3 regions of the Streptomyces sp. NPDC058534 genome follow, and region 3 is predicted to be linked to each of the others. Evidence: riboswitches for the same ligand, from Rfam matches in the RefSeq annotation. Region 3 holds a riboswitch; each other region holds the start of a gene.
The links. A riboswitch is a leader RNA that binds a small molecule or an ion and turns the genes downstream of it on or off. The one in region 3 is predicted to bind cyclic di-AMP.
Positions count from the first base shown of each region.

Region 1: it holds a riboswitch for cyclic di-AMP, as region 3 does, so the genes downstream of both, ACFWR9_RS12845 (transglycosylase family protein) here and ACFWR9_RS33120 (NlpC/P60 family protein) in region 3, are expected to answer to the same signal.
Region 2: it holds a riboswitch for cyclic di-AMP, as region 3 does, so the genes downstream of both, ACFWR9_RS09450 (peptidoglycan DD-metalloendopeptidase family protein) here and ACFWR9_RS33120 (NlpC/P60 family protein) in region 3, are expected to answer to the same signal.

Region 1 covers NZ_JBHXNW010000016.1:70,555-75,920, forward strand. Annotated here, with positions in the region: gene ACFWR9_RS12825 (exopolyphosphatase) at 1-667, opposite strand, end outside; gene ACFWR9_RS12830 (DUF501 domain-containing protein) at 664-1,212, opposite strand; gene ACFWR9_RS12835 (septum formation initiator family protein) at 1,261-1,743, opposite strand; gene eno (phosphopyruvate hydratase) at 1,859-3,148, opposite strand; gene ACFWR9_RS12845 (transglycosylase family protein) at 3,441-4,151, opposite strand; cyclic di-AMP (ydaO/yuaA leader) riboswitch at 4,155-4,321, opposite strand; gene ACFWR9_RS12850 (transglycosylase family protein) at 4,505-5,366, opposite strand, start outside.
Region 2 covers NZ_JBHXNW010000011.1:111,585-116,950, reverse strand. Annotated here, with positions in the region: gene dxs (1-deoxy-D-xylulose-5-phosphate synthase) at 1-218, shown strand, start outside; gene ACFWR9_RS09470 (aspartate aminotransferase family protein) at 219-1,604, shown strand; partial or broken gene ACFWR9_RS09465 (cupin domain-containing protein) at 1,660-1,982, shown strand; gene ACFWR9_RS09460 (DUF6126 family protein) at 1,979-2,101, shown strand; gene ACFWR9_RS09455 (tyrosine-protein phosphatase) at 2,115-2,912, opposite strand; cyclic di-AMP (ydaO/yuaA leader) riboswitch at 3,339-3,496, shown strand; gene ACFWR9_RS09450 (peptidoglycan DD-metalloendopeptidase family protein) at 3,501-4,418, shown strand; gene ACFWR9_RS09445 (SGNH/GDSL hydrolase family protein) at 4,624-5,366, shown strand, end outside.
Region 3 covers NZ_JBHXNW010000072.1:15,365-29,610, reverse strand. Annotated here, with positions in the region: gene ACFWR9_RS33150 (SWIM zinc finger family protein) at 126-1,493, shown strand; gene ACFWR9_RS33145 (DUF5691 domain-containing protein) at 1,624-3,261, shown strand; gene ACFWR9_RS33140 (cobalamin B12-binding domain-containing protein) at 3,351-3,767, opposite strand; gene ACFWR9_RS33135 (esterase/lipase family protein) at 4,321-5,304, shown strand; gene ACFWR9_RS33130 (peptidoglycan DD-metalloendopeptidase family protein) at 5,501-7,198, shown strand; gene pcrA (DNA helicase PcrA) at 7,300-9,786, opposite strand; cyclic di-AMP (ydaO/yuaA leader) riboswitch at 10,018-10,195, shown strand; gene ACFWR9_RS33120 (NlpC/P60 family protein) at 10,201-11,430, shown strand; gene ACFWR9_RS33115 (tellurite resistance/C4-dicarboxylate transporter family protein) at 11,458-12,495, shown strand; gene ACFWR9_RS33110 (hypothetical protein) at 12,473-12,826, opposite strand; gene ACFWR9_RS33105 (NlpC/P60 family protein) at 13,159-14,214, shown strand; gene ACFWR9_RS33100 (hypothetical protein) at 14,219-14,246, shown strand, end outside.

The DNA of each region.
Region 1 (5,366 bases), on a different contig from region 3:
CCAGCGTGCGCGCCTCGCGCAACGGCACCGTCCGCTCCGCGAGGTCGAGCGCCGCCTCGATGTCGGCCCGCATCGCCGCCACCTGCGCCTCGGTGGGCGGGTCGGTCACCGCGCCCTCGCGCACCAGGTGCCGCTCGGTCATCCGCACGCAGCCGACGTCCACGGAACGGGCGGCGCGCACGTGGTCGTCGCCCACCACGAACTCGGTGGAGCCCCCACCGATGTCGACGACCAGAAAGGGCCGGTCGAGGTGGTCGCGCCCGGCCAGCTCCCTGGTCGCCCCGGTGAAGGAGAACTCCGCCTCCTGGTCGCCCGAGATGACCTCCGGCTCCACGCCGAGGATGTCCAGCACCCCGCGCACGAAGTCGTCGCGGTTCTCCGCGTCCCGGGAGGCGGAGGTCGCCACGAAGCGCAGCCGCTCGGCGCCGTGCTCCTTGATCACCTCGGCGTACTCGCGGCAGGCGGCGAAGGTCCGCTCCAGCGCCTCCGGCGCCAGCCGCCCGGTGCGGTCGACGCCCTGGCCGAGCCGCACGATCGTCATGCGGCGGTCCAGGTCGGTCAGCTCACCGGTGGCCCCCGCGCCGGAGGCGCTGTCGGACACAGTCGTGTCCGCGACGAGCAGCCGGATGGAGTTCGTACCGCAGTCGATGGCGGCGACCCGGGTCACTGGGCGTCCTCCTGGTCGGTGGGCGTCTCGTCCTTGAGGGACACGCACGGCCCCTTGCGCCACCACTCCGGCAGCATCGCGATCGCCTCGTCGCCCAGCGGATTGACGCCGGGACCGGCCGCCAGCGAGTGGGCGACCAGCACGTGCAGGCACTTGACCCGGTCCGGCATGCCGCCCGCGCTCGGGAAGCCGGTCAGCTCCTCGATCTCGTCGCGCCGCCGGACGTAGTCCTCGTGCGCCGCGCGGTAGGCGGCGGCCAGCTCCGGGTCGGCGGCCAGCCGCTCGGTCATCTCCTTCATCACGCCGTTCGCCTCCAGCGTGCCGATGGCGGAGGCCGCCTTCGGGCACGTCAGGTAGTACAGCGTCGGGAAGGGCGTGCCGTCGGGCAGCCGCGGTGCCGTCTCCACGACGTCAGGCTGTCCGCAGGGACAGCGGTGCGCGATGGCGCGCAGGCCGCGCGGAGGACGGCCGAGCTGCTGCTTGAAGGCCAGCACGTCCGCGTCGGTGGGCTCGGTGCGCGGCGTGGTCGGCGGGGGAGTCTGCATGACTGCTTCTGCTGGTCTTCCTGTTGAGTCAGTGCCGGCGCGGTCGGTTCACGGCCGGCGGGCGGCGGCGTCGGCCTTGTCGACACCGTCCCAGACGTTCCGGTACCAGGGGCGGTCGGCCCCGCCGGACTCGGCGCGGGCCTGCTTGGCCGCGTCCGGGTCGACGACGACGAACCCCGTCTCCCCCGGCATCACGTAGTGCAGCCGCAGCCGGACCTGCTGCTCGGCGTAGGCGTCGTCCTGCCAGCGCGCCTTGAGGTCGCGCAGCTCCTCGACCCGGTCGCGGGTCTCCTGCTGCTCGCGCCGCAGATCGGCGATCTCGGCGCGCTGGGCGACGTACTGCCGTATCGGATAGGCGAGCGCCACGACGAGCGAGCAGAGCACCATCGCGAGCAGTGCGGCCCGGCCGGTCAGCCGGGAGCGACGGGCCTGGCGCTTGGTCTGCGAGCGGTAGACCCGGGCCGCGGTCTGTTCCCCGATGATCCGGATCCTGGTCGCGGTGGAGAAACGGTCCCGGTCCTTCACCGCCATGTCTGTCCCCGCTTCCCGTCCACACGTGCGTACGTCCCCGCACACGGTACGGGACCGAGTACGGGGACGTACGTACGACGCTGCCTACGAGAGCGGCGCTCAGCCCTTGCTGTGCTTACTGGTTCGCAACGCGAAACCGCGGGAACGCGCTGCGGCCGGCGTACACCGCGGCGTCGTCGAGGATCTCCTCGATGCGCAGCAGCTGGTTGTACTTGGCGACGCGCTCGGAGCGGGCCGGGGCGCCGGTCTTGATCTGGCCGCAGTTGGTGGCGACGGCCAGGTCGGCGATGGTGACGTCCTCGGTCTCGCCGGAGCGGTGGGACATCATGCACTTGAAGCCGTTGCGCTGGGCCAGCTCGACGGCGTCCAGGGTCTCGGTCAGCGAACCGATCTGGTTGACCTTGACGAGCAGCGCGTTGGCGGCGCCGTCCTCGATGCCGCGGGCCAGGCGCTCCGGGTTGGTGACGAACAGGTCGTCGCCGACGAGCTGGACCTTGTCACCGAGCTTGTCGGTGATGGTCTTCCAGCCCTCCCAGTCGTCCTCGAACAGCGGGTCCTCGATGGAGACCAGCGGGTACGCCTCGACCAGCTCGGCGTAGTACTCGGTCATCTCGGCGGCCGTGCGCTCCTTGCCCTCGAAGGTGTAGGAGCCGTCCTTGTAGAACTCGGACGCGGCGACGTCGAGCGCGAGGGCGATCTGCTCGCCGGGGGTGTAGCCGGCCTCCTTGACCGCCTCCAGGATGAGGTCGAGGGCCTCGCGGTTGGAGCCGAGGTTCGGGGCGAAGCCGCCCTCGTCGCCGAGGCCGGTGGCCAGGCCCTTGCTCTTCAGGACCTTCTTCAGGGTGTGGTAGATCTCCGCACCCCAGCGCAGGGCCTCGGAGAAGGACTCCGCGCCGATCGGAGCGATCATGAACTCCTGGATGTCCACGTTGGAGTCGGCGTGCGAGCCGCCGTTCAGGATGTTCATCATCGGCACCGGCAGCAGGTGCGCGTTGGGGCCGCCCAGGTAGCGGAAGAGCGGCAGGTCGCTGGCCTCGGAGGCGGCGTGGGCGACGGCGAGGGAGACGCCGAGGATGGCGTTGGCGCCGAGCGAGCCCTTGTTGTCGGTGGCGTCCAGGTCGAACATGGCCTGGTCGATCAGGCGCTGCTCGGTGGCGTCGTACCCGACCAGCTCCGGGCCGATCTGCTCGATGACGGCGAGGACGGCCTTCTCGACGCCCTTGCCGAGGTAACGGCCCGGGTCGCCGTCACGGAGTTCGATGGCCTCGAAGGCACCGGTGGAGGCGCCGGACGGAACGGCGGCACGACCCGTGCTGCCGTCGTCGAGGCCGACCTCGACCTCGACCGTGGGGTTGCCTCGGGAGTCCAGGATTTCCCGGGCTACGACGACGTCGATGGACGGCACGAGCATCTCCTTCTTCAATGTGACGCTTCGGTGTGACGCGCGGGTCCGCAGGACCGCGACGGCTCTGCGGGACCGAGCCTAACCGGCTCCGGGCGATCGGCCCGCCGATCGCCCACCCGCTGGACAGAACCGAGCGTAAATTGTTTCTGAACGAAACAAAGACGTTTCCGGAAACCGGAACGGATGGGCCGGGCGAGCGCGGGGCGGGCGTCGGGCGGGCGCCGGGCGCAAAAATCCCGCCCCGGTGCGCACGGGGAACACGCACCGGGGCGGGAGTCGCGGCAGGCGCCGCCTACTTCAGGTGCAGCTGCTGACCCGGGAAGATCAGGTCGGCCTCGTCGACGATGTCGTCGTTCAGCTTGAACAGCTTCTCCCAGCCGCCCTTGACCTCGTGCTCCTCGGCGATGGAGCTGAGGGTGTCACCCTTGACGACCTTGTACTCGCCGTCACCCTTCTCGACCTTCTTGCCGGTGGGGGTGGTGACGGTCTTCTTCTCGGCCTTCTTCTCGACGGCCGGGCGCTCGTCGGAGCGGGACGCCTTCTGCTCGGTGGAGCGGTCGGCGGTGGGGCCGCTGTCCGCGCTCTGCGAGCCGCTGTCCTGGCTCTCGCCGGAGCCGCCGCCGGTGTACGCGGCGTTCGAGAGGCCGGTGCCGCAGACCGGCCAGGCACCCTTGCCCTGGCCCGCGAGCACCTTCTCGGCGATCTCGATCTGCTGCGCCTTGCTGGCCTGGTCTGCGGTGGAGGCGTACTGGGTACCGCCGTAGCCGGCCCAGGTGGAGGCGGAGAACTGCAGGCCGCCGTGGTAACCGTTGCCGGTGTTGATGGACCAGTTGCCACCGGACTCGCACTGGGCGACTGCGTCCCACTCGGACGCGGTGGCGGCGGAGGCGTTGCCGGCCGCCATCAGCGGGGCGGCGACGGCGGCACCGGTCACGCCGGCGACGGCGATGACGCGAGTGGCCTTGGACGGACGACGGTGCTTGCCCTTGCCGGAAAACAGCATGGTTGATCCCCTCACCGACGCCTGCGAGGTGAGCTGTCGGGTTCGGGCCGGTTGAGTTGCCCGGCCGGGTTCCTCGCGGAACTCGGCTCCACCCCTAGCCACTCCGGCAGAACTGCCCGGTGCGGCACTTACCTTGGGTCCCCCGCTCCTGCCTTCGGCGCTTGACGCGACGACTGTTCCCGTACGGCCGCTGGCAGGATTCGGCGTTGCGGCTGTCGGGGCCCGCGGTGGCGAGCGGTCATGACCGTAGACACGCGCTCCGCGGATTTTCAAAGACGATCACGGCTTCTGAGACCTATCTCTCACGAGATCCAAAACGGACATAGAGTCTCTAACCGTGACGCGAACTCCCCCTACTTTTCGCCCGATTCGCCCACGACCGTGAGCGTCTGACCGGGCAGGATGTGGTCGGGGTCGTGGCCGACGACCTTCTCGTTGTCGGAGTAGAGCGCGCGCCATCCGCCGTCGACGCCAAGGGAGTCGGCGATGGCCCAGAGATTGTCGCCGGAGCGGACGACGTAGGAGCCGCCCTCGGCCTCCCGCGACCCACCGTCACGCGAGGCGTGCCGGCCCGAGGTGCTGTCCGTAAGACCCTTCACGGGCCCGCCCTCGTCCGCGCTCTCGCCGCGGTGCCGGCCCGCGCCGGACGAGCCGTCGGTGGCCTCCGGTTGGGCGGTGGCGGCGGAGTCACTTTCTGGCGATGTGTCCGGCTTGGCGGATTGATCCGTGTCATCGGACGAGGCGTCAGAAGACGACGAGGAGGGCGAGGAGGAGGGCGAAGGGGACGAAGCGGACGCGTCGGGGTCCGACTCCGATCCCTCGGTCGAGCCGGACGGAGTGGACGAATCGGATGCACCGGACGACTCAGACGACTGGGACGACTCCGGCGACTCCGATGACTTCGGCGACTCGGTCGACTCGGGCGTCTTGGAGTCGGCGGTCGATTCGGTCGACTCGGGGGCGTTCGCCTCCCCCGGGCCCTGCGAACCCTCCGACGAGCCGTCACCGGTCAGGTCGGTGGCGCCCGTGGAACCCGAGTCGTTGCCCAGGCCCGCGAGCAGACCGCAGGTCGGCCAGGCGGCGATGCCCTGGTCCGCGTGCAGCTTCTCGGCGATTCTTATCTGCTGGGAGCGACTGGCCTGGTCGGCGCTGGCCGCGTACTCCTGGCCGCCGTAGCGCTCCCACACCTCCTGGGACAGCTGGAGGCCGCCGTAG
Region 2 (5,366 bases), on a different contig from region 3:
TGGCGCTCGGCGACGCCGATGCCGACGTGCCCGTACGCCGCTTCGGCATCCCCGACCAGTTCCTCGCGCACGCCAAGCGCGCCGAGGTGCTCGCGGACATCGGCCTCACCCCGGTCGACATCGCCGGCCGGATCAGCGCGAGCCTGGCCGTCGGGCGGCGAGCGGTGGAACCGTCCGCGAACGGACGGAACGTCATGTCAGCGCAAGGAGAGAACTGAATGACCAAGGAGTTCGACCTCGCCGCGCTCTTGGCCGAGCGCGGAGCCGAGCGGTACGAGCTGCACGCCAGGCACCTCAACCACCAGCTGCCGCGCATGCTGCACACCATCGGCTTCGACAAGGTCTACGAGCGGGCTGAGGGCGCGCACTTCTGGGACGCCGACGGCAACGACTACCTGGACATGCTCGCCGGGTTCGCGGTGATGGGCCTGGGGCGCCACCACCCGGTCGTCCGCAAGGCGCTGCACGACGTCCTGGACGCCTCGCTGGCCGACCTGACCCGCTTCGACTGCCCGCCGCTGCCCGGGCTCCTGGCCGAGAAGCTGCTCTCCTACAGCCCGCACCTGGACCGGGTCTTCTTCGGCAACAGCGGGACCGAGGCGGTGGAGACCGCGCTGAAGTTCGCCCGGTACGCGACCGGCAGGCCGAGGATCCTGTACTGCACCCACGCCTTCCACGGACTGACCACCGGCTCGCTCTCCGTCAACGGCGAGGACGGGTTCCGCAAGGGCTTCGCGCCGCTGCTGCCCGACACCGCGGTCCCGCTCGGCGACCTGGACGCCCTGGCGCGCGAACTGCGGCAGGGAGACGTGGCGGCGCTCATCGTGGAGCCGATCCAGGGCAAGGGCGTGCACGAGGCCCCGCCCGGCTACCTGCGGGCCGCGCAGGACCTGCTGCACCGGCACAAGGCACTGCTGATCGCCGACGAGGTGCAGACGGGCCTGGGCCGGACCGGGAAGTTCTACGCCTTCCAGCACGAGGACGGCGTCGAGCCCGACCTCGTCTGCGTGGCCAAGGCGCTGTCCGGCGGCTACGTGCCGGTGGGGGCCACCCTGGGCAAGGACTGGATCTTCCAGAAGGTGTACTCCTCGATGGACCGCGTGCAGGTCCACTCGGCGAGCTTCGGGTCCAACGCGCAGGCCATGGCGGCCGGGCTCGCCGTGCTGTCGGTGATGGAGAACGAGGAGATCGTGGCGAACGCCGCCGCGGTGGGGGAGCGGCTGAAGTCCCGGCTGGTGGCGCTGGTGGACCGCTACGAGCTGCTCGCCGACGTCCGCGGCCGCGGGCTGATGATCGGCATCGAGTTCGGCCGGCCCCGGTCCCTGAAGCTGCGCAGCCGCTGGACCATGCTCCAGGCCGCCCGGAAGGGCCTGTTCGCGCAGATGGTGGTGGTGCCGCTGCTGCAGCGGCACCGGATCCTCACCCAGGTCTCCGGCGACCACCTGGAGGTGATCAAGCTGATCCCGCCGCTGATCATCGACACCGCGGACGCGGACCGGTTCGTCGACGCGTTCACCGAGGTGATGGACGACGCGCACAATGGCGGCGGCCTGATGTGGGACTTCGGCAAGACCCTGGTCAAGCAGGCGGTGGCGCACCGCTGAGCCGACCCAACGGGCCCTTCCACCGCGGTGCGCGACGGAGCAACTTCAGCCTGTTACGGGATGGTATGCGGACGGACCCCGGCCACGCTGTGCCACGCCGGCGGTGTGTCCATATTGCTGCCTTCTCCAGGGCGACATCGTGCGGGTGCACCTCGGCGAGGAGTGGCTGCACGTCCTCAGGGGCCGCCTGCGGCTGCGCCTCGGGGACACCGAGCACCGGCTCGCCGTGGGGGACGGCGCCCACTTCGACTCGCTGACCCCGCACCGGATCGCGGCACAGGACCCCGAAGGGGTCGAGCTGCTCTTCGTCCACACGCTGCTGCAGAGCCCGACGGCCGCTCTGTGCCTCGGCCCGACGCCCCCGGGGAGACGCCGTGAGCTCCATGGAGGAGAAGTTCCCGCGTGCCCTGTGGGTGCGGCTGCTCATCTACATCGCCCTGGGGCACGTCTTCGGCGGCTTCCTCTACCTGCTCTTCGAGGTGGGCGCCCGCCGCTAGCGGTCGCGCCGGGTCAGTCCAGCATCCGCTCGCGCAGCCGCTCCCGGGTCGCCGGGGTGAGGTGCAGACCCTGCTTCAGGTAGGCGTCGACGCCGCCCCAGGTCTCCTGGACGGTGTCGAAGGCCGCCGCCAGGTACTCGGCGCGCGCGTCGAACAGGGGGCTGAGCAGCTCCATGATCTCGGGGGAGTAGGCCGAGGCGGCGGAGCTGCCGCGGCGCACCTTGTAGCGGCGGTGCGTGGCGTTCGACTTGAGGTAGTCGTCGAGGACGGCGTCGCGCTCGACGCCGAGCGCGAGCAGCGTGACCGCGATCGACAGGCCCGCGCGGTCCTTGCCGGCCGCGCAGTGCATCAGGGCGGGGACGCTGTCCTCGGCGAGCGCGTGCAGCACCCGGGCGTGCTCAGCCGTGCGCTCCCGGATGATCGTGCGGTAGGACGCGATCATCCGGTGGGCGCCCTTGCCGTCGGCCAGGATCTCGTGCAGCTGGTCGAGGTCGCCGTCGCGGACCATCTTCCAGAACTCGGCGCCGTCCGCCGGGTCGCTCAGCGGCAGGTTCACATTGCGCACGCCCGGCAGCTCGACGTCCGGGCCTTCCAGCTTCTGGTCGGCCGCGTTGCGGAAGTCGAAGATCGTGTGCAGGCCCAGGGTGGCCAGGAAGGCGGCGTCCTCCCCGGTGGCGTGCGCCAGGTGGCCGCTGCGGAACAGCACGCCCTGCCGCACCCGTCGCCCGTCCGCGGCCGGCAGTCCGCCGACGTCCCGGAAATTGCGCACACCGGTCAGCTCGGGTTCGGTCGACGGGACCTGCTGCGTCACGGGGACTCCTCCCACTCCGCCCCGCCGACGCTGCTCGGCGGCGGGCTCGCCCCGACGATACGGCATCCCCTGTCTGCGCCAATGAGTTACCCACAGGGCATTAAGGGGGACCTCGGGCTTTCTGTCCCAATTGACCCCTTCATCCCAACTGGCGCTGAAATGCGAAAGGGTGAGGAAGTGGCGCGTGAGCAGCGTCATATCGGTAACCGTGCGTCGTCCGTCATGTTCACGTAATCAAGCCGGTTTTCAAGGCCGTTCACTCGAAATGCCATTCCTCGAATCGACGGAGTGTGACCGGATATTCCCGTAAAGGATCAATCGGAACACCTTCCGGTGGAACCCTTCGCTTGTCCGGGTGCGTCCTGGTCCCTTACGTTCACCACCGATCCGGACGGACGCCTAATCCTGCCGCCGACCGGAGCCCACACTCATCCACCACCCGTACCCGGCAGGAGCGGGGGACCCACAGGTACGAATGCCTGTTCCGGTTCCCGGAACGGCTTGGGGTAAAGCCGCGTTTCGGCGCGGCCGGGCATCTCCAGCCCGCACCCGACAGCTCACCTCGCAGGCGCCGGAGAGGAATTCACCATGCCCGCGAAGGGTAAGCACCGCCGTACCAGGGCCATGCGCCTGACCCGCACCATCGCCGTCGCCGGAACCGGTGGCGCCGCGCTCGCGCTCCCGCTGATCGGGGCCGCCGGCGCCAACGCCGCCCCCGCGCACTCCGTTTCCGAGCAGTCCGTGCAGTCCATTCCGACGACGGCGAAGAAGGCCGCAGCGAATGGCGCCGAGAAGAACTCGGACGCGCGGACCTACACCGTCAAGAGCGGCGACTACCTTTCGCGGATCGCCGACGAGCAGAACGTCGACGGCGGCTGGAAGAAGCTGTACGAGGACAACCGCGAGGCCGTCGGTTCGGACCCGTCGCTGATCCACCCCGGCCTGAAGCTCTCGGTCGGCGCCAAGGCCGCCCAGTCGGAGAAGCCGGCCGCCGAGAAGCCCGCCGCCGAGAAGCCCGCAGAGGCGGAGAAGCCCGCCAAGCCGGCCGAGAAGTCCACGGACGCCGAGAAGGCCTCCGCCTCGGACGCCGGCACCAGCAGCGGTTACAGCTCCCCCGTCGCGGGCGGCACCGTCGGTACCCCGTACCACCAGTCCGGCAGCATGTGGTCCAGCGGCTACCACACCGGCACGGACTTCGTCGTCCCGACCGGCACCTCGCTCAAGGCCGTGGGCGCGGGCACCGTCGTCTCCGCCGGCCCCGGCGGTGCGTACGGCAACCAGGTCGTCATCCAGCTCGCCGACGGCCACTACGCCCAGTACGCCCACCTCTCCTCCCTCTCCGTCTCCGCCGGCCAGTCGGTGACGGCGGGCCAGCAGGTCGGCCTCTCGGGTGCCACCGGCAACGTGACCGGTCCGCACCTGCACTTCGAGATCCGCACCACGCCGGACTACGGGTCGGACATCGACCCGGTCGCGTACCTGAGTTCGCACGGCGTCTCTCTCTGACGCACGGCTCGGGCGCAGCCCCCACGCCACCGAAGGCCGGACCCCGATCCCCGGGACCGGCCTTCGGTGTATTCCGGAATTGACCAAGCCTTTAGGCGTGGCCTTTCTCACCGACCGTCAATCCCTTCCTACGGTCGCGTAGGTCACATTCCAAGGTGAATCATGGCCCGATGTGGCAGACGATTCGAAGAATGACAGCAGAGCAGTGATCGGGTCGTACGTGGCGCTGGGGGACAGCTTCACCGAGGGTGTCGGCGACCCCGGCCCCGACGGGGCGTTCGTCGGCTGGGCCGACCGGTTCGCCGTACTGCTCGCGGACCGGCGCCCCGAGGGCGACTTCACGTACGCGAACCTCGCCGTGCGCGGCAGGCTGCTCGACCAGATCGTGGCCGAACAGGTCCCGCGAGTCGCCGAACTCGCGCCGGACCTGGTCTCGTTCGCGGGCGGCGGCAACGACATCCTCCGGCCCGGCACCGATCCCGACGAGGTGGCCGAGCGGTTCGAGCGGGCGGTGGCCGCGCTGGCCGAAGCGGCCGGCACCGTCCTCGTGACGACCGGGTTCGACACCCGAGGCGTGCCCGTGCTCAGGCATCTGCGCGGCAAGATCGCCACGTACAACGGACACGTCCGTGCCATCGCCGACCGGTACGGCTGCCCGGTGCTCGACCTCTGGTCGCTCCGGAGCGTCCAGGACCGCAGGGCGTGGGACGCCGACCGGCTGCACCTGTCGCCGGAGGGCCACACGCGGGTGGCGCTGCGCGCGGGACAGGCCCTCGGCCTGCCGGTGCCGGCCGACCCGGACCAGCTCTGGCCGCCGCTGCCGTACCGCGGCGCGCTGGACGTCCGCCGGGACGACGTGCACTGGGCACGCGAGTACCTGGTGCCGTGGATCGGCCGCCGGCTGCGTGGCCAGTCCTCGGGCGACCACGTGACCGCCAAGGGGGCGCT
Region 3 (14,246 bases):
TTCCCCCTCCAGCTCGGCCGGTTCGATCTGTCATCCACGATGCACCACGCCACTGACAATCGCTCTGACCTGCGAAAACACTCTCCCTCGGGCCATTGTCAGTGGGAGGATCTACCTTCGATGTCATGACTCAGCAGGGGGTGCGCTGGACCGCGGACCAGGTGCTGGCACTGGCACCTGACGTCGCGTCACGTGAAGCGGGCGGCAGGTTCGGGGCGGCCGGTCCGTGGTCCGAGGTGGGGAGTTCCGACGAGGGGGCGGTGTGGGGGCTGTGCAAGGGGAGCGGCAGCGAGCCGTATCGGACGGTCGTCGACGTCGCGGACGGGTCCGGGCCCGCATATCGGTGCGCGTGCCCGAGTCCCAAGCTCCCGTGCAAGCACGCGCTGGGGCTGCTGCTGCTCTGGTCGGGCGGGGGCGTCGCGATGCCGGGGGCGGCAGCGCCCGAGTGGGCGGAGCGGTGGATCGCCGGACAACGCGAGCGCGCGGAGGGGAGAGAGGGGACGGGGACGGCGAACTCGTCGCCGGGGCGCGGGTCCGGGACCGCTGATCCGGAGGCGGCGCGGCGCCGGGCCCTGCAGCGGGCCGGGCGGATCACCGCGGGCGCGACGGAGCTGGAGCAGCGGCTGACGGACCTGCTGCGCGGCGGTCTGGCCGGCGCCGAGCAGGCGGGCTACGGGCTGTGGGAGGAGACGGCGGCCCGCATGGTCGACGCCCAGGCCCCGGGTCTGGCCGCACGCGTGCGGGAGCTGGGCTCCATACCGTCGTCGGGCCCCGGCTGGCCGGTCCGGCTGCTGGAGGAGTGCGCCCTCCTCCACCTGCTCGACCAGGGCTGGCTGCGCCGCGAGGGCCTGCCCGACGGACTGGCGGCGACCGTCCGTTCGCGCGTGGGTCTGCCGGCGTCCGCGGACGGCCCGCCGGTGCGGGACCGCTGGCTGGTCCTCGCCCAGTACGACACCGCGGACGGGCGGCTGACGACCCGTCGCATCTGGTTGTACGGCGCGGAGACGGACCGGACCGCGCTGCTCCTCTCCTACGGCGCCGCGGGCAGGGCACCGGAGTTGGCGCTGCCGGTGGGGCTGACGCTGGAGGCCGAGGTGTCGGCGTACCCGGGCGCCGGACAGCGGCGGGCGGCCCTGGGGCGGCGGTTCGCACAGCCCGCGACCACGGAGATACGCCCGAGAGGAGTGACCACGTCGAGGGCGGCCGTCCGGTTCGGCGAGGCCCTCCGCGACGACCCGTGGCTGGATTCGGTGCCGTTGACGCTGGGGCGCGTCGTCCCGGTGCCGGACGGCGACTCGTGGCAGCTGGCGGACGCCGACGACGACACCGCGCTGCCGCTCGTGTCGGGCGCCGGAAACCGGGCGGGCGTCTGGCGGCTGGCCGCGCTGTCGGGCGGTGCGCCCGTCACGGTCTTCGGCGAGTGCGGCCACCGGGGCTTCACTCCGCTGACGGCCTGGCCGGCCGGCCCCGGTCCGGCGGTGCCGCTGTACTGACACGTCAGACGTCGGTACCGGCGCGTCCCATGCCCGCACCTGCCGCGTCCCATGCGCATACCTGCCGCGTCCCACGCCCGCACCGACACGCTCCAGGCCATGGACCAAGAGGGAACCAGAGGGGAACCGCATGACCAGCACACCCACTCCCCCGGACACACCAGCGCCGACGACGGCCTCGACGGCCTCCTGGGAGGAACTCGTCACCGCCGCCCTGCTCGGTACGGACCGGCGTACGCCGCCGGGAAGCGAGCCCGGACCGGGTGCGCCGGCCGCGCTGCTGGACGCGGCCGCGGCGGAGACTGTTCGTCGCCGTGCCGGGCTGCGGCCGGCCCGTGCGGCGCGGCGCCCCGACCCGGCTCCCGAGGATCCGCGCCCGCCCCTGCCCGCCGCGGCCGCCCGGCGCCTCACGATGCTGCTCGCCGACCGTCCCGGCTCCGCGGCCGGCGGGCGCCGGGGGACCGCGCCCGATCTGATGGAGCTGCTGCCCCAGTGGCTGGCGACGGCCAACGCGCGCGGTTTCGCGGCACCGCCCGAGGCGCTTCCGGCGCTGCTGGACGCGGCACGTGGGCGCACGGACCTGCGGCCGGCGGCGTTGAGGTTCGCGGGGCCCCGTGCCCTGTGGCTGGCCCGGCTGAATCCGGACTGGCGGTTCGCCCTGCGTGCCACGCCGGGCGGCGGGACCGCGCTGCCCGGTCCCGGCGCCGCGGACCGGGTGCGGCGGCTCTGGGACGAGGGCCTGTTCGCCGAACGGGTCGCCCTGCTGGCGGGCCTGCGCGCCCGCGACCCGGCCGGCGCGCGCGGGCTGCTGGCCTCGACCTGGGCGACGGAGCGGGCCGAGGACCGGCTGATGTTCCTCGACTCGCTGCGGACCGGGCTGGCACCGGCGGACGAGCCCTTCCTGGAGCAGGCGCTGGCCGACCGCAGCCGCAACGTACGGGCGACGGCGGCGGAGTTGCTGTCGGCACTGCCGGACTCGGCGCTGGCCGCGCGGATGGCGGCGCGGGCCGTGACCTGCGTGTCCCTCGACCGCGCCCCGGACTCCCCGGCGATCGCCGTCGAGGCGCCGCACGAGTGCGACGCGGGCATGGAGCGGGACGGCGTGGTGGCCAAGCCGCCCGGCGGACGGGGAGAACGGTCCTGGTGGCTCGGCCAGTTGGTCGAGGCGGCCCCGCTCGCGACCTGGCCGGCTCGGCTCGGCGGACGCGGCCCCGAGGAGATCGTCGCCCTGCCGGTGGCGGACGGCTGGCAGAGCGAGCTGCACGCGGCATGGTGCCGCGCGGCGGTACGACAGCGCGACGGCGCGTGGGCGCGGGCGTTGCTGGGAGCGCCCACGGCGCCCGAGGCCGGCGGTCCCGGCGCGGTGTCCCTGGCCGAGCGGGCCAAGCTGCTCGGCACGCTGAAGGCGGGTGAACGGGCCGATTGGGTGGCCGGTTTCATCGCTACGCACGGACTGTCCGAGGCGTTCCAGCTGCTCGGCATGTGCGGGGTGCCGTGGGCGCCGTCGCTCGGACGTGCCGTGGTGGACGCGCTCGACATCGCCCGGGACGCCGGGAGTTATCCGTGGAGCTTCAGCGGCGTCATGGGGCTGGCCGAACGCTGCCTCGACTCCGCGGAGGCAGGCCGCCTCGACGGCCTGCAGGCGATACCGGACGAGTCGGAGGACGCGTCGCCGGGCGCAGGGGGTTACTGGGCGGAGGCGTTCCAACGGCTCGTCACGACACTGCGGTTGCGGGCGGCGATGGCGGAGGAGCTGGGAGCGGGGTAGGACGTGGCGCAGTCGTGGAGCCGCCCGCACCCCACGGCCGCCCAAGAGCCGTTGGGACGGCGCACGGCCCGCACCGACGGAGCGGGCGGCTACGCCTCCGCGTGTTCCCGCACGTTCGCGCGGACCCAGTTCACGATCGACGCCGTCGTGGCGCCGGGCGTGAAGATCTCGGCGACGCCCTTCTCCTTCAGCGGAGCGATGTCCGCCTCGGGGATGATCCCGCCGCCGAAGACCAGGATGTCCGCCGCGTCCCGCTCCCGCAGCAGCGCGATCACGGCGGCGAAGAGCGTGTTGTGCGCACCGGAGAGGATGGACAGCCCGATCGCGTCGGCGTCCTCCTGGATCGCGGTGTCCACGATCTGCTCGGGTGTCTGGTGAAGCCCGGTGTAGATGACCTCCATACCGGCGTCACGCAGGGCCCGCGCGATCACCTTGGCCCCGCGATCGTGGCCGTCGAGCCCCGGCTTGGCCACCACCACGCGGATCGGACCGGCTGCCACACCCATCACTGCCTCCATGAAGCGACTACATCCATCCGTACCGACAAGTACCGCACACTTCGCCGACGCCGTACACAGGAGCACGGCACTCAAAGCCGCACATGGTGCGTGAAGGCCGCAAAGCGCGCACCTTCGCGACACGGAGGTCCCGCACCGCGGCGTCCGGGAAGTGAACGAACGCTATCGCCAGCATCCCGCAACCGGCAGTTTCACGGTGGATACAGAGGGGGAAATCACACGGTGGGACACGTTCGCCGCGCACCGCACCAGGGCGCGGCGGCATCACGCGCACGGAGAGCCGCAGCGAGGGCGGGACGGGGAAGCAGCGGGCGGCCTCGTCGCCGTATCACCGACACCACAGGCCAGACGAGACCCACGGGCAAGACGAAACCCACAGGTCAGACGAGACCCACGGGACACCCCTGGCTCGGATACGGCACGTCGACACACCCATCCGGGTAGACCTCGCAAACATCACGAAACACTGGTGTCACGGCGCTCTAACGAGGGCACACGGGGGACAGAGGCGTCCCTGCGCGTGCCGGACGGAGGTCGGCCCATGAAGGTCACCACGGCAGCACTGCCCCTTCTTCCGCTTTTTCAGCGTCTCCTCCCGGGCTTGCCCGGCCTGCCCGGAATCCCGGGACTGCCGGAACTGGCGAGCCTCCCCGGACGACTGACCGGGCTCTCCCTGACCCTCCTCAAGGCGAGCGCCCTGGAGGTCGCGATCCTCGCCGGGCATCTGCTCCTCTATCCCTCGGGGATCATCCAGGAGCGCCGCCCCGCCCTGACCCTCCCGCCCGTCGGCTCGCGGGCCCCGGAGCCCTCCCCGCCGGCGCCCCGGCTCCCGGCCCCCGCAGGCACGCCGGTCGTCCTGCTGCACGGCTTCATCGACAACCGCTCTGTCTTCCTGCTGCTGCGCCGCAGCCTGGCCCAGCACGGCAGGCACCAGGTCGACTCGCTGAACTACTCCCCCCTGACCTGCGACATACGCACGGCGGCCGAGTTGCTCGGCCGGCACATCGAAGAGATCTGCGAGCGCACCGGCAGCGAGCGGGTCGACGTCGTCGGGCACAGCCTCGGCGGGCTGATCGCGCGGTACTACGTGCAGCGGCTCGGCGGTGACCTGCGGGTCCGGACGCTGGTGACGCTCGGCACCCCGCACTCCGGCACCCGCGTGGTCCCGCTGGCCAACGCGCACCCGATCGTGCGTCAGATGCGCCCCGGGTCGGCGGTGATCGAGGAGTTGTCCCGGCCCACGCCGGGCTGCCGTACGCAGTTCGTCAGCTTCTGGAGCGACCTGGACCGGGTGATGGACCCGCTGGAGACGGCCTGTCTCGACCACCCCGACCTGACCGTGCAGAACGTACGGGTGAGCGGCATCGGCCACCTCGCGCTGCCGGTGCACCCCGCCGTGGCCACGGGGATACGGGAGGCACTGGACACCATCGAGGCGGAGACCGGCACGGAAGCGGATGGACGAGCGGGATCAGGTGGACGAGCGGGAGCGGGCGGACGAGCCGGTGGTCTGACGGTCGCCTGACTCCGAAACAACCCGTTCAGTATCGAACGCGACTCGAACAAAAAGCCAAACTCGTGCCCGCCGTCCCCCAAAACACGGCCGATTGCCCGTTTCCTGCGCCAGCGAAACCTGACGAAGATTGTCGTGCCCGTATACCGCCGGGTACAGTCGCCGCACTGCTCTGGCAGCCCCTGTTGTCGAGGCGAAAGAGAAGTTGGTGAACGACCGTCACCCGTCGGGGACCACGACCACCCCGGCTTCGGCTTCCGACGCCGCATCGGCGCATTACGCGTCGTACGGCACAGGGGAGGCCCAATACGGCGACCTCACCACGTACGGCGGCTACGACACCACTGGTTTTCCGACCACCGGCACCGCCCCCGCGGCCTTCGACGCGGATCCCCTCTTCGGCAGCCTGCCGGGCCACACCACCGGCACCTACGACACGACGGGCTCGTACGGCACCACGGGCGCCTACGACACCAGCCAGTGGTCCGACGGCGGCGGGCAGCCGCACTACGACGCGTACGCCGCCCAGCACCACACCGGCTACGGCTCCGGGACCTACGACGCGACCGCGTGGACGGCCGGATACCAGGAGCCCGCCGGCGTGCAGCCGCAGGCCACGGGCGTCGAGGCCACCGGACAGTGGGACACCGGCGCCTGGACCCAGCCGGCCCAGTCCGGCAGCCCGGCCGACGGGACCCAGCAGTGGGACTGGGGCACGCAGACCTTCGAAACCGGCAGCTTCGAAACCGGCAGCTTCGAGACCGGCGCCTTCACCACCGGCACCCTGGACACCGGCGCTTTCCAGACAGTCGCCTTCGACGAGACGGCCGCCTTCGAGACGACCACCTTCGAAACAGGCGCTTTCGAGACGACCACCTTCGAAGCCAACACCTTCGCCACCGGCACGTTCGACACCGGCGCCTACGACGCCACCCAGTGGAACCCCGACGGCACCACGGCGAACCCGGCGGAGCCCGCAGCAACGCAGGACGCCACCCCGGACATCCTGTCCGCCGGGGACGAACCGGCCCCGCACGAAGGCGAGTTGGCCGCCGCCGGCGAACTCCCCACCGTGACCGCCCTCCTGGACGACCAGGAGGAGATCACCCCGGCCCCCCGCATCCCGGCCGCGCGCGGCGCCTCCCGGGCCGGGGCGCGTTCCCGCCGCCGCCAGCCCGCCAAGCGCTCCGCGCTGCTGACCATCGCCGTGCCGTCGGCCTGCGTGATGAGCGTCGCCGGTATCGCGGCCGCCTCCGTCGGCAGCCTCACCGGCGACGAGGGCACGGAGACCACGGCGGCGGCCGCGGACCCGGGCGGGCAGCAGGCCGCGCCGGTGAAGCCGTCCACGGCCAACAACAAGCTGGACACGCAGCTCACCAGCCTCGCCGCCGGAGCCGACGACTTCGCCGACCGGGCCAGCCGGACGCAGGAGCGCATCGACCTCAAGGCCCAGCAGGCGGCCGAGAAGAAGCGCGCGGCGGAGGAGGCGGCCCGCAAGGAGCGGCTGCGCCCCAAGTTCGCCCTCCCGGTGGCGCAGCACGGCCTCAGCGCGTACTACGGGCAGGCCGGCATCAACTGGATGTCCGTGCACAGCGGCATCGACTTCCCCGTGTCGTACGGGACGACGGTGATGGCCGCGACCGACGGCACGGTCCGTACGCAGTACAACAGCGCGTACGGCAACATGATGATCGTGACGGCGAAGGACGGCACGGAGACGTGGTACTGCCACCTCTCCAGCTACCAGGTCCCCTCCGGTACGACGGTGAAGGCCGGCGACGCGATCGCCTTCTCCGGCAACTCGGGCAACTCGACCGGACCGCACCTGCACTTCGAGGTGCGCCCCGCGGGCGGTTCGGCGATCGACCCGCTCTCGTGGCTGCGCAGCCACGGCCTGAACCCTTAGTGACGCCGTAGCGTCTCAGCCGCCGGCCCGCCCCCGGGGCGTGCGCCGACCGGCCGCGGACCCGAGCCGCAGCCCGGGCCCGCGCGGCCCGTCCCGCACCGTCAGAGCTTCTCCACCGGCGCGTACCGCAGCAGCAGCCGCTTCGGCTTGGGGTCGCCGAAGTCGATGGTGGCCTCGGCGTTGGACCCGGTGCCCTTGACCCCGACGACCGTCCCGAGCCCGAACTGATCGTGCGTGACGCGGTCGCCGACCGCCAGGGACACCGTCGGCTGCTCCGCGCCGGCGGACCGGCGGGTGGCGAAGCCGGACGCGCCCGACGCCGAGGAACGGGAACGGGACGACGACAGCGAGGCCGCCAAGCCCGAGACCGGCGCGGAGGGAGCCGGTCCGTTCGCCCCGGTGCGCTTCCACTCCAGGTGGGGGGCCGGGATCTCCTCCAGGAACCGCGAGGGCGGGTTGTAGGAGGGCTGGCCCCAGGCGCTGCGCAGCGTGGACCGGGTCAGGTAGAGCCGCTCGCGGGCGCGCGTGATGCCGACGTACGCCAGCCGCCGCTCCTCCTCCAGCTCCTTGGCCTGGCCGAGGGCGCGCATGTGCGGGAAGACGCCGTCCTCCATGCCGGTGAGGAAGACGACCGGGAACTCCAGGCCCTTGGCGGTGTGCAGGGTCATCAGGGTGACGACGCCGTCGCCGTCCTCGTCGTCCGGGATCTGGTCGGAGTCCGCGACCAGGGCGACCTTCTCCAGGAAGTCGGCCAGGGTCCCGGCCTCCTCGCCCTCGGCGCGCTCCTGCTCGAACTCCAGGGCGACGGCCGCGAGTTCCTGGAGGTTCTCGATGCGGGTCTCGTCCTGGGGGTCGGTGGAGGCCTGCAACTCGGCGAGGTATCCCGTGCGTTCGAGGATGGCCTCAAGGACGGTCGCCGGTCCGGCGCCGGACTCGACGATGGTGCGCAGGTCCTCCATGAGCGTGTTGAACCGCCTGACGGCGTTGGCGGAGCGCGCCGCCATGCCATACGCCTCGTCGACGCGCTTGAGCGCCTGCGGGAAGCTGATCTTCTCGCGCTGCGACAGGGCGTCGATCATCGCCTCGGCCCGGTCACCGATGCCGCGCTTGGGGACGTTGAGGATCCGGCGCAGCGGCACCGAGTCCTCGGGGTTGGCCAGCACCCGCAGGTAGGCCAGGACGTCCCGGACCTCCTTGCGCTCGTAGAAGCGGACGCCGCCGACGACCTTGTAGGGCAGGCCGGTGCGGATGAAGACCTCTTCGAAGACCCGGGACTGCGCGTTGGTGCGGTAGAAGACGGCGACGTCGCCCGCCTTGGCCTCGCCCGCGTCCGTGAGGCGGTCTATCTCGTCGGCGACGAACTGGGCCTCGTCGTGCTCGGTGTCGGCGACGTACCCGGTGATCTGCGCGCCGGCGCCCTGGTTGGTCCACAGGTTCTTGGGCCGACGGGACTCGTTGCGCTCGATGACCGCGTTGGCGGCGGTGAGGATGGTCTGGGTGGAGCGGTAGTTCTGCTCCAGGAGGATCGTCGTCGCGTTCGGGTAGTCCTCCTCGAACTGGAGGATGTTGCGGATGGTGGCGCCGCGGAAGGCGTAGATCGACTGGTCGGCGTCGCCCACCACGCACAGCTCGGCGGGCGGGACCTCGGCCTCGGGCGGCACGTCGACGGGGTGCTCGGAGGTGCCGACCAGCTCGCGCACCAGGGCGTACTGGGCGTGGTTGGTGTCCTGGTACTCGTCGACCATGACGTGCCGGAAGCGGCGGTGGTAGTGCTCGGCGACGTCCGGGAAGGCGCGGAGCAGGTTGACCGTAGTCATGATCAGGTCGTCGAAGTCGAGGGCGTTGGCCTCGCGCAGCCGCGACTGGTACATGGCGTAGGCCTGGGCGAGGGTCTTCTCGAAGCCGTCGGCGGCCTGCGCGGCGAAGTCCTCCTCGTCGATCAGCTCGTTCTTCAGATTCGAGATCTTGGCGCTGAAGGACTTGGGCGGGAAGCGCTTGGGATCCAGGTCGAGGTCGCGGCAGACCAGTGCCATGAGCCGCTTGGAGTCGGCGGCGTCGTAGATCGAGAAGGACGACGTGAAGCCGAGCCGCTTCGACTCGCGGCGCAGGATGCGCACGCAGGCGCTGTGGAAGGTCATCACCCACATCGCGTTGGCGCGCGGGCCGACGAGCTGCTCGACGCGCTCCTTCATCTCACCGGCGGCCTTGTTGGTGAAGGTGATCGCGAGGATCTGGCCCGGGTGGACACTGCGCTCGGCCAGCAGGTGGGCGATGCGGTGGGTGAGCACGCGGGTCTTGCCGGAGCCGGCGCCGGCCACGATGAGCAGGGGGGAGCCGGAGTGCACCACGGCGGCTCGCTGGTTCTCGTTCAGCCCGTCCAGGAGGGCGGCCGGGTCCAGGGCGGGGCGCGGGGCGCCGTCCCGGTAGTACCGGTCGCGCTCTGGAGGCGCGTCGAACTTCCCGCCGAACAGATCGTGCGGGACCGGCTCCGGTCCGTGATCGTCCTCGGGCGGCGGCGGGGGTTCCTCCTCGTGACCCCGGGGGGTCTGGAGGCTCGCCAGGAAGCTGTCGTCAAAGAGGCTGCTCATCGCTCTCCGAGTCTAGGGCGCCCCACCGACAACCCGGCGCCGCCCCGGAAAATGGCCGGGACACCGCCCACCGGCACGCCCTGCGACGTGGTGCGACACGAAGAGTGACACCCGCGGCCAAGGTCACGAAAATGTATCGGGCATATCACCCACCAACCTTCACAGCGGCCACACGAGTTGGCTACGGTGCGGGCAGGCCGAACGACCCCCTCCGGCGAACCTCGCCGGGCCGCGCGGCCTCCGCCGAGTCCGACGTGCCCGTCACGGCACCCGGAGCCGGGGACCCAACCGAGAACTTGGGGTGAATCGGCCGTACCGCCCTCGACGAGGACGGTCCCGCCGTAGGGCAACCCTTCCGTGCCGCCCGAACCCGACAGCTAACCCGGTAGGCGGAGCACTGGAAGGAGCGCCTCCTTGGCGTCGCACCGCAAGTCGCGCCCCACCGGTTCACGCGTCGCGGGCATACGGGCCCCGGCCATCGCCACGGCGGCCCTCACCTCCGTCGCCCTGCTGTCCCAGACAGCGAACGCCACGCCGTCGGACGACGACAGGCCGAGCCTCGAAGAGGTCGAGAAGAAGGTCGACGACCTCTACCGGCAGGCGGGGTCGGCCACCGAGAAGTACAACGCGGCCAAGGAGAAGACCGCCAAGCAGCGCAAGCGCGTCGACACCCTCCTCGACGACGTGGCCCAGCGCACCCAGAAGCTCAACGAGGCGCGCGAGGAGCTGGGTTCCTTCGCCTCCGCGCAGTACCGCACGGGCACGGCGGTCCCGGAGACGGCGACCTTCCTGCTCGCGGACTCGCCGCAGGAGTACTTCGACCAGAACCAGCTGATGGGCCGGCTCACCGGCCGTCAGAAGATCGCGGTCGACGACTACGTCACGCAGCAGTCCGAGACGATGAAGAAGCGCCGGGAGGCCACCGAGAGCCTGGAGACGCTCACCGGCTCGCAGAAGGACCTGAAGACGGCCAAGTCGACCGTCCAGAAGAAGCTCGCCACCGCGCGTGAGCTGCTGTCGGAGCTGACCGCCGAGGAGAAGGCCCGGCTCGCGGCGATCGAGAAGAAGAAGCAGGAGGCGGCCGCCCGCAAGGCCGCGGAGCTGGCCAAGCAGCAGGCCGAGCAGCAGGCCGAGCAGCAGGCCGAGCAGCAGGCCAAGCAGCAGGCCGAGGAGCGCGAACGGCGGGAGGAGGCCGCGCGGCAGGAGAGCGGCGGCACCTCCTCCGGTTCCTCGGAGTCCTCCGGCACCGGTTCGTCGGGGTCGTCGACGCCGGACTCCTCGTACGGCACCAAGGCCGAGAAGGCGCTCGGCTTCGCCCGCGCCCAGATCGGCAAGCCGTACGTCTGGGGCGCCACCGGCCCCGGCTCCTACGACTGCTCGGGCCTCACCCAGGCCGCCTGGAAGGCCGCGGGGGTGACGCTGCCGCGCGTCACCTACGACCAGGTCAACGCCGGCACGACCGTCCCCGTCTCCCAGGCGCAACCCGGTGACCTGGTCTTCTTCTACGACGACCTCAGCCACGTCGGCCTCTACATCGGCAACGGCATGATGATCCACGCCCCGAAGCCGGGCGCGTACGTGCGCGAGGAGTCGATCTTCTACGACGGCGAGTCGTCGATCCACAGCGTGGTGCGACCCGCCTGACCGGCGCGGCTCTCTAGCATCGGGGGCATGTCGTCAGGCACGTCGTCAGGCACGTCGTCAGGCTTTCCCCCCTCCCCCCTGCGCGCCTGGTGGGCGCAGCGTCCACCGGCGGCCGGGGCCGCGGTGATGGCGACCGGCATCCTGTCGGTCGCCCTGCATATGACGGGACACGAGGTCCTGTCCCGCATCGCCCTGTTCCTGGCCTGCGCCGCCTGGCTGACCCTGGCGGCGAACTTCGTCTACCTGCTGCTGGTCGAACGCCCGCAGTGGCTGACGCGGGCGGGGACGCCGGGCGCGCTCACCGCGGTCGCCGCGACCACCGTGCTCGGCACCCGGTTCTCGCTGCACGGCTGGACGACCCTGGCGGCGGCGCTGCTGGCGCTGGCGGCGCTGCTGTGGCCGGTGCTGCTCCTCCTGGTCGTGCAGCACTGGGGGCGCAGGATGCCGGGGACGGTGTTCCTGGCGTGCGTGGCCACGGAAGGGCTGGCGGTGCTCGGCGCCACGCTGTCCGCGGTCACCTCTACGCCCTGGCTGGCGCACGCGGCGCTGGTGCCGTTCTGGCTGGGGATCGTGCTCTACCTGATCGCGCTGTTCCGCTTCGATCTGCGGCAGGTGGCCCGGGGCTCCGGTGACCACTGGGTGGCGGGCGGAGCGCTCGCCATCTCGGCCCTCGCCGGCGCCAAGCTGCTCGCGGCGGCCGGGACCGGCATGTACCTGTGGAACTACGACGACAGCGCCGTGCTGCACGACGTGACCGTCTTCCTGCTCACCCTCGACCTCGCCTGGTTCGTCGTCCTGCTGGTCGCCGAGATCGTCTGGCCGCGGGTCCGCTACGACGTACGGCGCTGGTCGACGGCCTTCCCGCTCGGCATGACGGCCGCGGCGACGCTGTCCGTGGCCGCCGCGATCGACGTCGCGTGGCTGGACACGCCCGGCCGGGTCCTGCTGTGGATCGCGGTGGTCGGGTGGCTGGCGGTAGCGGCGGGGGCGGTCGCCCAGGCCCGGGCCGGGCTGCGGTCCGCGGGCGCGGACGCCTCCGCCGTCAGGTCCACAGCACCGCGATGAAGATGTTCGCGACCGTCAGCAGGCCCACGAGGCCGAACAGGGGCTTGTCGACCTTCTCGTCGTCGCGCTTCACGTAGACCAGGCCGAGGATCACGATCAGCAGGGCGAGCTTCACGCCCATCTTGACGTTGTCGACGGACTGGTCGTCGGCCTGGTTGAGGCCGATCAGGACGGCGCCGGTGACCAGCATCGTCAGCGCGCCGTGCAGCATCGCGGGGACGAAACGGGCCGTGCCCCGGCCCATCGCCTTCATCTGGGTCAGGAAGCCCCCGAGGAGCGCGGCGATGCCGATGATGTGCAGACCGACGAGGAGGTGGATGAGTACGTCCATGAGGCCGGAGCCTAATGAGAGGCCGGACACGGTCCGACACCGGCCCGGCCACGCCTGAGCCGCCCCGGCGCATATATGCGTCCCATAACAGCTCAGGTCCCTCACCCGCCCCCGATCGGGCAGCTCGGTCATCACCCCGTGTGAAGGCGACGGCCGCCGGACGGGCACGCGGTCATATGCGTACGCGGGCCGATCCGGTACCGCCACTTCCGCGCATCCCGTCACCGGACCGTTACCGAGGCGCCTAGCGTCCTCCCCCAGGCAGCCGGAGCGGACCGGAGCCGACCCGGCACAGGCCGGAGTCGAGTCGTACGGAAGGACGTGGATCGCAGGTGGGAACGCACCGCAGGCCGCGACAGCGCGTGACGGGCGGCGGCAGGGCCCGTACGGCGGCCACCATCACCCTCGCGGGCGCGGCCACCGCGACGGGCCTGGGCGGGACCGGTCACGCCGACCCGCAGCCGACGGCGGCCCAGGTCAGGGCCAAGGTCGACAAGCTGTACCAGCAGGCGGAGGTCGCGACCGAGAAGTACAACGGCGCCAAGGAGAAGGCGGACGCCGCCGAACAGCGTCTGGAGAAGCTGCGGGACCAGGCCGCCCGCAAGGAGGACCGGCTGAACTCGGCCCGGGAGGCGCTGGGATCGGTCGCCGCGGCGCAGTACCGCAGCGGCGGTCTCGACCCGGCCCTGCAGCTCGCGCTCTCCGCCGACCCCGACCGGTACCTCGACGGCGCCGCCTTCGTCGAACGCGCGGGCAGCAGGCAGACGGCCGCCGTGGGCCGGGTGCGCAAGGAGCTGCGGGACATCGAGCGACTGCGTGGCGCCGCCCGCGTCGAGCTGACCTCGCTGACGTCACGCCGGGCCGAGCTGAAACGTCACCGCGAGACCGTCACCGGCAAGCTGGAGACGGCCCGGCGGCTACTGTCCCGGCTGACCGCCGAGGAACGCGCCCGCGTCGGCCAGGGCACGGGTGACCGCGCGTCCCGCTCGTCGGCGGGCGACCGGGAGCCACTGTCTGCCCCGTCCGCCCAGGCCCCCAACTCCCGTGCCGCGGCGGCCGTCGCCTACGCCTACCAGAAGCTCGGCAGCCCCTACGTGTGGGGCGCGACCGGCCCGGACGCCTTCGACTGCTCGGGCCTCACCCAGGCCGCCTACCGCGCCGCCGGCGTCTCCCTGCCCCGCACCACCTACGCCCAGATCGACGCTGGCCGCCGCGTCGCCCGGTCCGAACTCCTCCCAGGCGACCTCGTCTTCTTCTACTCCGGCATCAGCCACGTCGGCATCTACGTCGGCAAGGGACAGATGATCCACGCCCCGAACCCGTCGGCTCCGGTCCGGGTGGCGCCCGTCGACCAGATGCCGTTCGCGGGTGCGGCGCGGGTGGTGTGACGGCTTGACGGCGACGGTCGCGGGCGGCCAGA